3 regions of the Chryseobacterium sp. RU33C genome follow, and region 1 is predicted to be linked to each of the others. Evidence: riboswitches for the same ligand, from Rfam matches in the RefSeq annotation. Region 1 holds a riboswitch; each other region holds the start of a gene.
What was found. A riboswitch is a leader RNA that binds a small molecule or an ion and turns the genes downstream of it on or off. The one in region 1 is predicted to bind thiamine pyrophosphate.

Region 1 (4,263 bases):
CGGAAACTTTGCTGGTCAATGTAATACAGATCTGGTAACTACTATTAACCAGAGTACCGGAGATATAAAAGTAGAGTCTGTAAAGCGAAGCATGTACGCACACCTTGTATACCTTATTAATATTGCCCGCTCCAGATCTTTATAATAGTTGATATTTGATTTCAAAAAGACAGCCCCAATATTTTCATTGCGGCTGTTTTTATTTTTTTCAAATCCAGTTTATTCGGTTGGAATTCCTGGAGGAAGTAAAAAGAACTATAAAAGGTTAGCCCTAATTAAGGGGCTATTGTTTAATATTGCTTTTTCTTTTCAGAAAATTAAAATCATAGAAGAAAAAATAAATGCATCAAAAAGATCCAATAGAAAACGTTCAACCGAGAGACTAAAAAAAATTGATAATGTCTCCGTTACTATTTTCCGGGGTTTTATGAAATTTTGAAAATCTTCGGGCGCTTCTCTGTTCTGTAATAGTACTATCCCATAGAAGTAATCTTCCCGTATAGAGTTACATGATTGTAATATAATTTCACACAAGAATAGGATTAATTGAGAAGTTATTCAATTGAAAATGGTTACTTTTACTGCGCTGAGCGTATTTCCCCTTTAATTCAATTCAATAAAAACTACAAAATATTTGTAAATATCAATTAAATACTTACTTTTGTACCACTTTAAAATAAAGACGGGGGATTGGCGCAGTTGGCTAGCGCGTTTGACTGGCAGTCAAAAGGTCACGGGTTCGAATCCCGTATTCTCCACAAAAGAGCTGTAACACATTGAATTACAGCTCTTTTTTTATCAAAGTTTGTTTTTTTAAATTCTACAATTCCAATAGTATAAAAAAAGCATAGAGTTTATCTCTTTTAATCCTGTGATCAAGCTTTGTCTGCAAGGGATGAACTTTGAAGAGAAAGAAATGTCTGTAAAGCTGCTTATTGCAGAACCAACAGAAAATTTCGAAAATCATCCCAATGTTACAGATAAAAAATTTCCTGGAAACCCAAGGCAGTCTTATCGTTCTCAGGTGCCTTTGAAAATGACCAGAGAAATCACCCGACTTTAGCAGAAATATTCACTGCTCAGAAAGAAAAATCAAGAGCATCAGCAGAAGGTCTGAAATTGGAATGCATTGCCGCTGTAAAATAGTCACAGAACACCTGATAAACTGCAGAATAAGGATCTGTAGCACGGATTCCAAGCTGTGTATAAGCAGTAAGGATATGATGGGATAATTTGTGGACCAGCTCTACCCCATATTCATGAATCTCGTTTTGTTTATCCTCAGAAATTTCTTTCTGATCATCAAGTATATTTTCTACTTCTCTGGCAATATATAATACTTTATCCAAATTCTTTTCAACAGATTCTGCAAAATTTTTGAAATTGATCCCAGGACGAATACATTCTGCTTCTTCAATAAAATGAGAAGCCATTCCCAGATAATTGACCAATAGCGTCAGATCCGCAAAAACCCGAAAAGGAATACTGTCTAGAATATCATTCGTGAAAAAAGTATCATAAACAAAACTGTAATCTTCGCTTACAATGACATTTTCAATGGTGAACGAATAGGTTCCGCTGGCTTTCATCCCCATAGACTTCCAGTTGGGGATAATCTGAGCCTGCTCCTTTGGAATAATGAATGAGTGAATAGTCTCCTTACCGTCTTTATCCATTATAGGCTTCCCGTTTTCCGTAACCTTGGCATTTAATGTAAAATGGGTCAGATGAGGTGCTCCTGTTGCAAAATTCCATAAACCGTTTATCAAATAGTTGCCGTTATCTTTTTTTTCTGCAGTTCCGCCAATCATTCCGCTTCCGCCAAAGCAGGTTTCAGAATGGGTAAAGAGTAACTGAGCTACTTCTGGTTTGATATTTCTGGAAAAATAATTCGCTCCTGCACAAAGCGTCAGCATCCAGCCGAAACTTCCATCGGTTTCAGCCCAGCCAAATAATGCTTTAAGTCCTTCTTCAAAACGATAGCCGAGTCCTCCATATTTTTTGGGAACCCAGATTTTAAGTAATCCTTCCTCATGAATATATTGTATTACCTCACCAGAAATTAGAGAAGCTCCATGAAGTTCGTGTCTGATCTCTTTACTACTCAGCATTGGCTTTGGATTTAATAATTTTTTGCCATTCTATATATCCGGAAATCGCTACTAAAAATAAAAACGACGTTAAAACAGCATATAGATATAATTCTTTATGAATCATCAAAGGGATGGAAATGATATTACTGACATTCAGTATCACCCAGTTTTCAATTTTTCTTCTTGCCATGAGCCACATTCCTGCCCAGGCAAAAGCACTCACCAGAGAATCCCAAACAGGAACATCCGAATCGGTAAAATAAGTAAGAAAAGACCAGAATAAGATAAACGTTCCCAGAACAATTCCTCCTGTAATCCATTTTTCTGTGGTGGTGGTAATGGAGATTTCCATTTCGGATTTCTGTTTCCCGAATTTCCAGTACAGCCATCCGTACATACTCATAATCAGATAATAAAGATTTAAGGTAAATTCAGCATAAAGCTTTGAAGTAAGCATCACATACAGCGTAAGTAGAATGCCTGCAATTCCGAAAAGATAGTTGTTAACATTGTTTTTACGGGCCAGTAAAACCTGAATGACTGAAAATAAGACTCCAAACCATTCCGGTAAGGTAATTTGTTTTAAAATGTCCTGCATCATATTAATTATTAGAAATCAAATGATGAGATGATAAATAATCAATCCCTACACCGGCATTATCCGGATCAGGTGTGGAAGTATATTCCTGGGTATCATCTCAGCCACTTTTATCTGTAGCACCCCATTGTTGGGGCAAAGGTGCAGTTTTTTTGTGGAAAAAGAAAGGACTTCAGTCTTTTTATTTTGAAATGGAATATCCTAACTCATCCATTACAATAAGTATTTTATTCTTTACAAACTAACCGGAATGTAAGATTAATACGCTCCTTCATAGAGATTACAGACTTAGCAATCCTATGTTCCCAGTTTTCCTGAAGATCTCCTTTCATAATCAATAATGAACCGTGAGGAAGCGGCAGGCTGTATTTACTCGGATGATGGTCTTTTTTTCTGAAATCAAAGTTTCTGGTCTGCCCTAAACTTACTGATGCAATCACAGGACGTTTTCCGTATCTGCTTTCTTTATCTCTGTGCCAGGCAACAGAATCATTATGATCTCTGTAAAGATTCAGCAATACAGAATTGAACTTATAACCGAATGTTTCTTCTATCCTTTCTTTTAAAGAAAACAGTTCAGGGGTCCAGAGGTTATTGTCTACTTCACCATTTCCTGATGGATAATCCGTTTTAGGATCACCATACCAGGCTGTTAAGCGTGGTGTAAGAACCGTTTTATCATACATTTTCTGAGTACGCTGTTTCCAGGGTACTGTTTCAAGCAGATGGTTTTTAAGATCATCCGCTTCATCCTGATTCAGAAAATGCGCTTTGTATTCCAGAAGCTCTTTCGGAAATTCATATAAATCTTCTGAATGGAACAAACTGAGCTGAGTCATTTTTTATTTATTTAAATAAAAGAAAGGCTTATGTTATTTGAGTAAAAAACCTGATACAAATAATATCTGCAAATATATAAATAATGATACAAAATAAATCAAACCCTAAATGTCATTAGAAAAAAATACTTTCTGGTGGACTTTCAGATGAATTGCATCATTATTTTTATTCGTTAAAAACAATACTCTTTTTTGCATAATTCACTTTTATAACAAATTGTAAATTAAAGATCTGAAATAATTAATATGCTCAAAAAAATCAGTAATAATGCATTATACACATACAATAGGAAATCACTTCGTTAAGATTTAATACTTAATTCAAAAATAATTATTCATCTTTGCAGCCTTAAATTCAAAAACGCTAGTTTATTTCATGAGCATTATTTTTAAAAAGCGACTAATTATAGCGCTTGTATTACCTACGGCAGCCTTATATTATGGGCAGAGTACGAAGGATTCTTTAGAGAAATCTAAATCTATTGATGAGGTGATGTTGGTGGGTAGAAACCTTTCCCAAACAGCCAAAGAAAGAAAAACTCCTGTTGCAGTTTCCAATATTAAGGCAGCAGAAATTCAGGAAAAACTGGGAAACAGAGAATTCCCTGAAATTATGAAGTCTACCCCATCCGTTTACGTTACCAAAGTAGGTGGAGGATTCGGAGACAGCAGAATTAACATGAGAGGCTTTGACGGGGCAAATATTGCAGTGATTATCAACGGGCAGCCGGTG
Region 2 (4,263 bases), on a different contig from region 1:
TTAGTATCTGCTTCATAAAGGAAAACCTGAGTTTTAAGAACATTGGCAGCTTCTTGAGCAATAGCTGCATCACTACCTAAAGCAAGGTCCAGCAGCACCTCAATGGAAGGTCCGCCTTTCATATGAGACAATAGTTCAAAGGCGAAAGCCGGGGAAATTTCTTCTACTACGGATTCACCCAGAATAATTTCTTTTAAAAATTTGGCTTTTACTCCCGCTGCACTTGTTGTTCCGGGTAGCGTGTTATAAATGAAAAATTGAAGAGAATCTGTCCGGTCAGCATTACCTGAATCTTTAATTTGCGTAATGATTTCGCTTAGTAATTCAGCACTATCAATTGGCTTTGGATGAAGCCCCTGGGTTTTTCTTTCTTCAATCTCTTTGATGTAATCCTTATAAATACTCATAATAGAAGGTCTTTCAAAATTAAAGGCAGGCCTGCTTTTTCTTTACCGGTGTGTATAAATACAATTAATGACATTTTGAGTTCTCGCATTTTGATGCAACATTAACCGAATAAAGTCAGCATAATCTACACTTTTTCAAAAGTTTTTTAAAATTATCAAACAATTCAAAATGTTTCCAAAATTACGAAATTTTACAATTTTATAAGAATTAAATTATTTAGATTGTTTATAAATATGATTTTTATAATATCTATTTTTGGTCGTATTTTTGTACCCAAATGGAGAATATGAAAAATATCCTGAATGTTTTATGTGTTTTCATTTCGATTTTCGTTTTCTCACAGACCCAATCTGTGAAGAAAGATCCCGCGAAAAAAGGAACGAAAACTACTATTAAAAAAACACTTTCAGCCAGCAAACCTAATGCTGATCTTGTATTGATTAATAAAGAACTTCCTGTTTTGATTCCCAAGAAGAAAGGAGATCAGTTCGGGTATGTCAATCAGAACGGGAAATTTATTATTCAGCCGGAATATCATATTGCCGTATTTTTTTATGAAGACTGCAATCTTCTGAATTCACCTAATGAAAAAGTGAGAAAATTTGGAACAAAAGACTATGCCACGGTAGAGAAAAATATGATTTCTTACCGTATAGATCAGTCTGGGAAGAGAGTATATCAGTTCAAAGAAACCGATTTTGGAAAATGTAAATTCGAAGAATATAAGCAACAGCTATTTCAGGCTTACATCCTCAATGGTTTTTACGGAATCATTGAAAAATCAAAATTTGTAAATGCAGCAGATTACAGACAATTTCAGATCTATCCTCAATATCAGTATCTGTTCATTCTTGAAGGTGATGATGTCGCTAATCCAATGATTGTAGCTTCCAATAATGATAAATTCGGAATCATTGATGTTAATAACAGGATTATCATTCCGTTTGAATATTCCAATATTAAACGAAATTTCAGCTGGAAACTCGGGAAGATGTTTGAAGTGACAAAAGACGGCTCGAATTACTACTATATCGACGCTAACAATAAAACTTACTAAATAATTATTAATGATGAATGATGAATGATGAATGATGAATGATGAATGATGAATGATGAATGATTCATTTGATAACTCCTATTTTCCATAGTGTCTTTCCTCCTGTAGCCATCCATGCCCTTCGTAACCTAAGACCCCGAATCTTGCATCTCGTAACCCAATATCCTGTACCTCGAAACCCGAATTCCAATTCATATATTTTTTGTAATTTTGCGGCTGAAATAAAGGGGTGCTTTAACAAGCTGAGATTATACCCAATGAACCTGGAACAGGTAATGCTGTTTAGGGAACCATTTAAATAATTGATAGATGATTAGCGATAAATGATCGATAAACATTCATTATCATTTGCTATTTATCAATTATCTCGTAATCACCCCTTTTATTCATTAAATGTTAAAGATTTATAGAATGAAAGGATTATTTTTTTTAGGGCTTACGGTAGGAGCTGCAGCTTTTATACAGGCTCAGAATAAAGATTCATTAAAGGTCAGGGAAATTGAAGCCGTCAGCTTTACCAAAAGGCTGCCGGTAGCAAAGGAAATCATTAATGTACAGAAAGATCTGGACAGTAAAAATCTGGGACAGGATCTTCCTATTCTTTTGAAAAACCAAACCTCCATTATTTCTACTTCTGATGCCGGAAATGGAGTAGGATATACCGGTTTCAGAATCCGTGGTGTTTCGGGAAGTGCCATCAATGTTATGATGAATGGTGTTCCATACAACGATTCTGAAAGCCAGGGAACCTTTTTTGTCAACGTTCCGGATTTAACAAGCTCTGCATCACAGATTGTTATCCAAAGAGGAGTAGGAACTTCCAATAACGGGGTTTCTGCCTTCGGAGCCAGTATTAATGTACTTTCTAAAGATCCGGAAGAGAAGTTTTATTTTAAAACAGACGACAGCTACGGATCATTTAATACCTATAAATATTCAGCTGAAATAGGCTCGGGGAAGTTCTGGAAAAACCGTCTTTCCGTAATGGGAAGATATACCCATATTCACTCTGATGGTTATATAGACAGGGCTTCATCCAATTTGCATTCTTATAATTTCACTGCTTTATTTGAAGAAGGAAATACGAAGCTGCGTTTAATGGCTTTTGGCGGAAAAGAGAAAACCTATCAGGCATGGAACGGTATTGACCGTAAAACCTGGGAAACCGATCCGAAATTCAATATTTCCGGAGCGATCTATGATGCCAATTGGGAGAATATTGTAAGTTTCTATGATAATGAAACGGATAACTACAGACAGAATCATTATCAGTTGCTTTGGGAACAGAAATTCAGTGACCGCTGGAATCTGGAAACCACGTTCCACTATACAAAAGGAAAAGGATATTATGAAAACTACAAGCAGGGAGATCCTTTTTCAAGATATAACCTTCCCAATATAACAGAAGGGGGACAAACCATAAAATATTCCGATTTTATCAGAAAAAAATGGCTGAATAACGATTTCTACGGAATGGTTTCTACATTGTACGGAAAATTTGAAAATCTGGATCTGAACTTTGGTGCTGTTGTGAATCAATATTACGGAAGACACTATGGAAATGTTACCGGTGTGTTTTTTCCACAGATTGCCGAAAGCGAATATTACAGAAACCGTTCAATAAAGAATGAAGTGTCGGGTTTTGCAAAAGCTTTATTAAGAGTGGATAATTTTGAATTCTTTGGTGATTTGCAGCTTAGAAAAATAAACTACAATACAAAAATTCTGATGGCTGGTGATGATGAAGGAGCAGATTTAAGTAAAAACTGGCTGTTCTTTAATCCAAAAGCCGGTATGAATTACAGAATTGACGGTGGTAAAATATTTCTTTCATACGCTCATGCTCACCGTGAACCTAACAGAGATGATCTGATGGCCAATAATGATGTGAAAGCTGAAAAACTTCATGACATTGAAGCCGGTTTTGAAAAACAGTTCGGAATTGTTTCGTTGACAGCGAATGTTTATTATATGTATTATGTGAATCAATTGGTTTTGAATGGAGAATTGAATAACGTAGGAGCATTTATCAGAACCAACTCAGGGAAGAGCTACAGAAGAGGGATTGAGATAGGGGCTTTGGCAAAACTATCCAAACAATGGGAAGTTTCCGGTAATGTGACATTAAGCCAGAACAGAAATCAGGATTTTAATATTCAGAATGGTGATGTGCCTAAAAGTCTTGGAAATACCCAGATTTCATTTTCTCCGAATGTAATTGCCAATCTAAGCCTGAGATTCAATCCTGCCAAAAATTTCCAGTTTGCTTTAATGAATCAGTATGTTGGAAAACAATATCTGGATAACACAGAGGATGCCAATCTGCAGCTTAAAGATTATTTCCTGACAGATTTCAATGCGCAGTACCAATTTAAAATTGCTAACAACGAAATTGCATTAAAGCTACTGGTGAATAACCTGTTCAACAAAAAATACGTCAACAATGGTTCTGTTTATGAAGGACAGCCTTACTATTTTTCGCAGGCAGGAACCAATTTTATGTTTGGTGTGAGCTGGAAAATTCAATAATTGACCAATATATCTTTTTTGCTTTTTAGCAGATTTGATCTTTTTAAGCTTAAAAAAAGCAGTTTGAACAACGGTATATCTGTTTTAATACAGAATAATTAAAAGACTGCTCCGGCAGTCTTTTTTATATCCGTTAAATATTACAAAAAGTCCCGAAAAAGTTATAAATTTGCTGCCAAATGAATATTTCAGCATATATTTTAGAATACTTAAAACAATTTGGAACTGCCACAGTTCCAGGCTTTGGGGTGTTTTCACTGAAAAATTCT
Region 3 (4,263 bases), on a different contig from region 1:
ACTTCATCAATCTGCGTGATGAATTCAGTCATTTCATTCCGGCTGATCCATGGTTTACGGATGTGAAGCAGATCAAGACCTTCCTGAAACATTTGGTTAATACTATCAGTTTCGCTGGGCATAATCAATTCAGAAGTGATAACGATGATCATATATAGATTTCTTTCCCTTTTTCAATAAATTCCTGTGATTTATCCAGCATACCCTGTTCTGCAGATTCACGAATTTCCTGCGTAATTTTCATAGAACAGAATTTCGGTCCGCACATGGAACAGAAATGGGCAATTTTCGCACCTTCCGCCGGTAAGGTCTCATCATGGTAAGCTCTTGCTGTCTCTGGATCTAATGAAAGGTTAAACTGATCTTCCCATCTGAATTCAAACCTGGCTTTACTTAATGCGTTGTCTCTGTACTGTGCGCCCGGATGACCTTTTGCTAAATCCGCTGCGTGGGCAGCCAGTTTATAAGTGATTACCCCAACTTTTACATCATCTTTATTCGGAAGACCTAAATGTTCTTTCGGTGTTACATAGCAAAGCATGGCACAACCAAACCAACCAATCATCGCTGCCCCGATTCCTGAAGTAATATGATCATAACCTGGAGCAATATCCGTTGTTAACGGCCCTAAAGTATAGAAAGGAGCTTCATGGCATTCTTCCAATTGCTTTTCCATATTTTCTTTGATCATGTGCATCGGAACATGGCCTGGTCCTTCAATCATTACCTGTACATTGTGCTTCCATGCAATTTTGGTGAGTTCACCTAAAGTTTCCAGTTCTGCAAACTGAGCGGCATCATTAGCATCTGCAATAGATCCGGGACGGAGACCATCTCCTAAAGAGAAAGCTACATCATACTTCTTCATGATCTCACAAATCTCCTCAAAATGAGTATATAAGAAACTTTCTTTATGATGGAATAAACACCATTTTGCCATAATAGATCCTCCTCTGGAAACAATTCCGGTCACTCTTTTTGCTGTTAAATGGATATATCTCAACAGAACTCCGGCATGGATCGTGAAATAGGAAACTCCCTGCTCTGCCTGTTCAATAAGGGTATCTCTGAAGATTTCCCACGTCAGGTCTTCGGGAACACCTTTCACTTTTTCCAGGGCCTGATAAATAGGAACCGTACCAATAGGAACCGGACTGTTTCTGATGATCCACTCTCTTGTTTCGTGAATATTTTTTCCGGTTGAAAGATCCATAATGGTATCAGCGCCCCATCGGCAGGCCCATACCGCTTTTTCTACTTCTTCTTCAATACTGGATGAAACGGCACTGTTGCCAATATTGGCATTGATTTTCACCAGGAAATTTCTTCCGATGATCATTGGTTCACTTTCCGGGTGGTTGATATTATTGGGAATAATGGCTCTTCCGGCAGCAATTTCGTCCCTTACAAATTCCGGAGTGATCTTGCTTTTCGGAGTATTGGCACCAAAACTGTGTCCCGGATGCTGAAAAGCCATTTCTTTAGATACAGAATCAAGCTGTTCTATTCTTTGATTTTCCCGGATCGCCACATATTCCATTTCCGGAGTAATGATTCCCTGTTTTGCATAATAAAGCTGTGTAACTTCTTTTCCTTGCTGAGCAACTTTAGGTTTATGATCATAAGAGAACCTCAATTCGTCTAGACGAGGATCTGCTAAACGTGCCTTTCCATATTCAGACGTAATTCCATCAAGGATATTTACATCATTTCTGTCCAGAATCCATTGTTCTCTGATTCTCGGAAGTCCTTTCTGAATATCAATAGTTGCATTTTCATCGGTATAAGGTCCTGAAGTGTCGTAAATCGTCACCGGAGCATTATATTCAAAGCCGCCATTGGTCAATTTGGTCGGACTAAGCTGTATTTCACGCATGGCTACATTGATAGGATGTAATGTTCCTTCAACATAGATTTTCTTTGAGTTCGGAAATGGCGAACATGTAATGGAGTGAGCCATAAGTTTTGGGTATTAAATATGAGAATTAACCGCCCTGAGTGGCAGTAATGATTAAAATTGAATCGTTGTTATTGAGGATGGTTTCCGCCCAGACTGAGAGGGGAATAATGCGATTGTTGAGAGCTACAGCAATACCTTTCTTATTTCCGGGTAACTCAATAGCCAATAATGCTTCCAGGTTTTCGGGAAGTACATCAAATGTTTTTCGGGTGTGGTTGATTATAAGTTCCATTCCTAATATTTTACATATACTTTAGGAATGGCCATTATTGTACAATAGAATGTACAGCAAAAGTCATCTACTTTTCCCTACGCTGGTATGATCCAGATCAGGTTCAAAGGGTAAAGTCTCAGTCTGTTGGTAACAGACACCCCTAAAGTTGGCAACGAAGTTAGACATTATTTTGTAATAAGCAAAATTTTTTGAAACTACCTTCGAAATCTGGTATTGTAAAAAGTCTGCCTCAAATTGAGACAGACCTTATTTTATATTGATCGTTTTAAGATTTTTATTATTTATTCTTCACAAGCTCTCCAGATCGCATCATTCTGCGGAACAGGAGCTATGATTTCAATATTTTCTTTGGTTACAGGATGAATAAATTCCAGTTTTCTTGCATGAAGATTGATTCCTCCGTCAGGGTTGGAACGTGGTGCTCCATATTTCAGATCTCCTTTGATCGGAATTCCTGTTTTGGATAATTGCGCTCTTATCTGATGATGTCTTCCGGTTTCAAGATCAATTTCAAGAAGTAGGTAATTATCAAGAGTCTTAATCACATTATAAGTTAAGATCGCTTCTTTTGCTCCTTCGGTAGCTTTAGAAAAAACAATGGCTTTATTATTCTTTTCGTTTTTCTTTAAATAATGAACCAGTCTCTGGCTTTGAGGAATCATTTCTTTTCCCACAACTGCCCAGTATGTCTTTTTCACTTCACGATTTTTCACCATCTGTGTCAAACGGGAAAGCGCTTTGGAAGTTTTTGCATAGATTACCAGCCCGGAGGTTGGGCGGTCTATACGATGAACCAAGCCGAGAAAAACATTTCCCGGCTTAGCATCTCTTATTTTTATAAAATTCTTGATGGATTCTAATAGTGATTCATCGCCGGTCTTATCGCCCTGTACAAGCTGACCCACCTTTTTATTAATCACCAGAAGATGGTTGTCTTCATATATAATCTGCTCCTTCATACTTTTTCAGTCTATCTTCTTCTGTTGGATAATGACAGGATAATTCCCGCCAAAAGCCCCACGGTTTTTACAGCCGAAAGTTTTGAGCCTTCCGGAATAAATGCTCCGAATACACAGATAGCTGCTGCAGCATACATAGCATAAACAAAATTCTTATTCGTAAGCAGCGGAGCCTGAATAAAGAAGCTCGCTCCTATCAGCACATAAAATACTTTTCTTGAAAGTAAATGATTGATTTCCGGAGAGAATAAATTAAACCATCCTACAGCAAGACAAATCAGTGCTGCAATAGATAATATTCCCTGAATAGATTGTTGATTCTGCATAGATTAATAGCTTTCGTTTTCGTTGGGAAACTCTACACTTTTCACATCTTTCACATATTGAGAAACTGCTCCTGTAATTTCTGTATAAAGGTCAAGATATCTTCTTAAGAATTTCGGGCTGAAGCCTTTGTTCATTCCTACCATATCATGATACACCAAAACCTGCCCGTCACACTCTGCTCCGGCACCGATTCCGATAGTAGGAATAGAAATACTTTCAGTTACTTTTTTCGCCAATTCCGCAGGTATTTTTTCCAGTACTACAGAAAAACAGCCTAATTCTTCCAAAAGCTGAGCATCAGCAATCAGTTTTTCAGCTTCTGCCTCTTCCTTTGCTCTTACTTTATACGTTCCGAATTTATAGATAGACTGTGGGGTTAATCCCAAATGTCCCATTACCGGAATTCCAGCATTGATGATCTTTTTGATAGACTTTGAAATTTCTTTTCCACCTTCAATTTTCACCGCATGCGCTCCACCTTCCTTCATCATTCTTACCGCAGATTCCAATGCTTTTTCAGGATTACTCTGATAAGTTCCGAAAGGTAAATCTGCTACCACCAAAGCTCTGTCGGTTCCTCTTACCACACTTTGAGCATGATAGATCATTTGATCCAGCGTAATAGGCAATGTAGTTTCAAAACCAGCCATGACATTCGCTGCAGAGTCTCCAATCAAAATAGCATCTACTCCACCTGCATCTACCATCTTTGCAGTGGTAAAATCATAGGCGGTAAGCATTGTTATTTTTTCCTTGTCGAATTTCATTTTACGCAAGGTTTC

Region 2: another riboswitch for thiamine pyrophosphate. It lies ahead of BW946_RS06775 (TonB-dependent receptor); the one in region 1 lies ahead of pnuC (nicotinamide riboside transporter PnuC).
Region 3: another riboswitch for thiamine pyrophosphate. It lies ahead of thiS (sulfur carrier protein ThiS); the one in region 1 lies ahead of pnuC (nicotinamide riboside transporter PnuC).

What each region holds. Positions count from the first base shown of each region.
Region 1 is NZ_FTMT01000022.1:21,073-25,335, forward strand. It holds gene BW946_RS17120 (hypothetical protein) at 1-145, shown strand, start outside; tRNA gene BW946_RS17130 (tRNA-Ala) at 685-758, shown strand; gene BW946_RS17135 (NAD(+)--rifampin ADP-ribosyltransferase) at 848-1,063, shown strand; gene BW946_RS17140 (acyl-CoA dehydrogenase family protein) at 1,080-2,111, opposite strand; gene pnuC (nicotinamide riboside transporter PnuC) at 2,101-2,694, opposite strand; TPP riboswitch at 2,720-2,828, opposite strand; gene BW946_RS17150 (alpha-ketoglutarate-dependent dioxygenase AlkB family protein) at 2,919-3,530, opposite strand; gene BW946_RS17155 (TonB-dependent receptor) at 3,907-4,263, shown strand, end outside.
Region 2 is NZ_FTMT01000005.1:147,730-151,992, forward strand. It holds gene BW946_RS06765 (bifunctional aconitate hydratase 2/2-methylisocitrate dehydratase) at 1-407, opposite strand, end outside; gene BW946_RS06770 (WG repeat-containing protein) at 695-1,465, shown strand; TPP riboswitch at 1,681-1,772, shown strand; gene BW946_RS06775 (TonB-dependent receptor) at 1,877-3,994, shown strand; gene BW946_RS06780 (hypothetical protein) at 4,174-4,263, shown strand, end outside.
Region 3 is NZ_FTMT01000005.1:127,389-131,651, reverse strand. It holds gene BW946_RS06710 (thiamine phosphate synthase) at 1-152, opposite strand, end outside; gene thiC (phosphomethylpyrimidine synthase ThiC) at 149-1,960, opposite strand; gene thiS (sulfur carrier protein ThiS) at 1,986-2,192, opposite strand; TPP riboswitch at 2,250-2,346, opposite strand; gene BW946_RS06695 (RluA family pseudouridine synthase) at 2,477-3,154, opposite strand; gene BW946_RS06690 (hypothetical protein) at 3,166-3,480, opposite strand; gene panB (3-methyl-2-oxobutanoate hydroxymethyltransferase) at 3,484-4,263, opposite strand, start outside.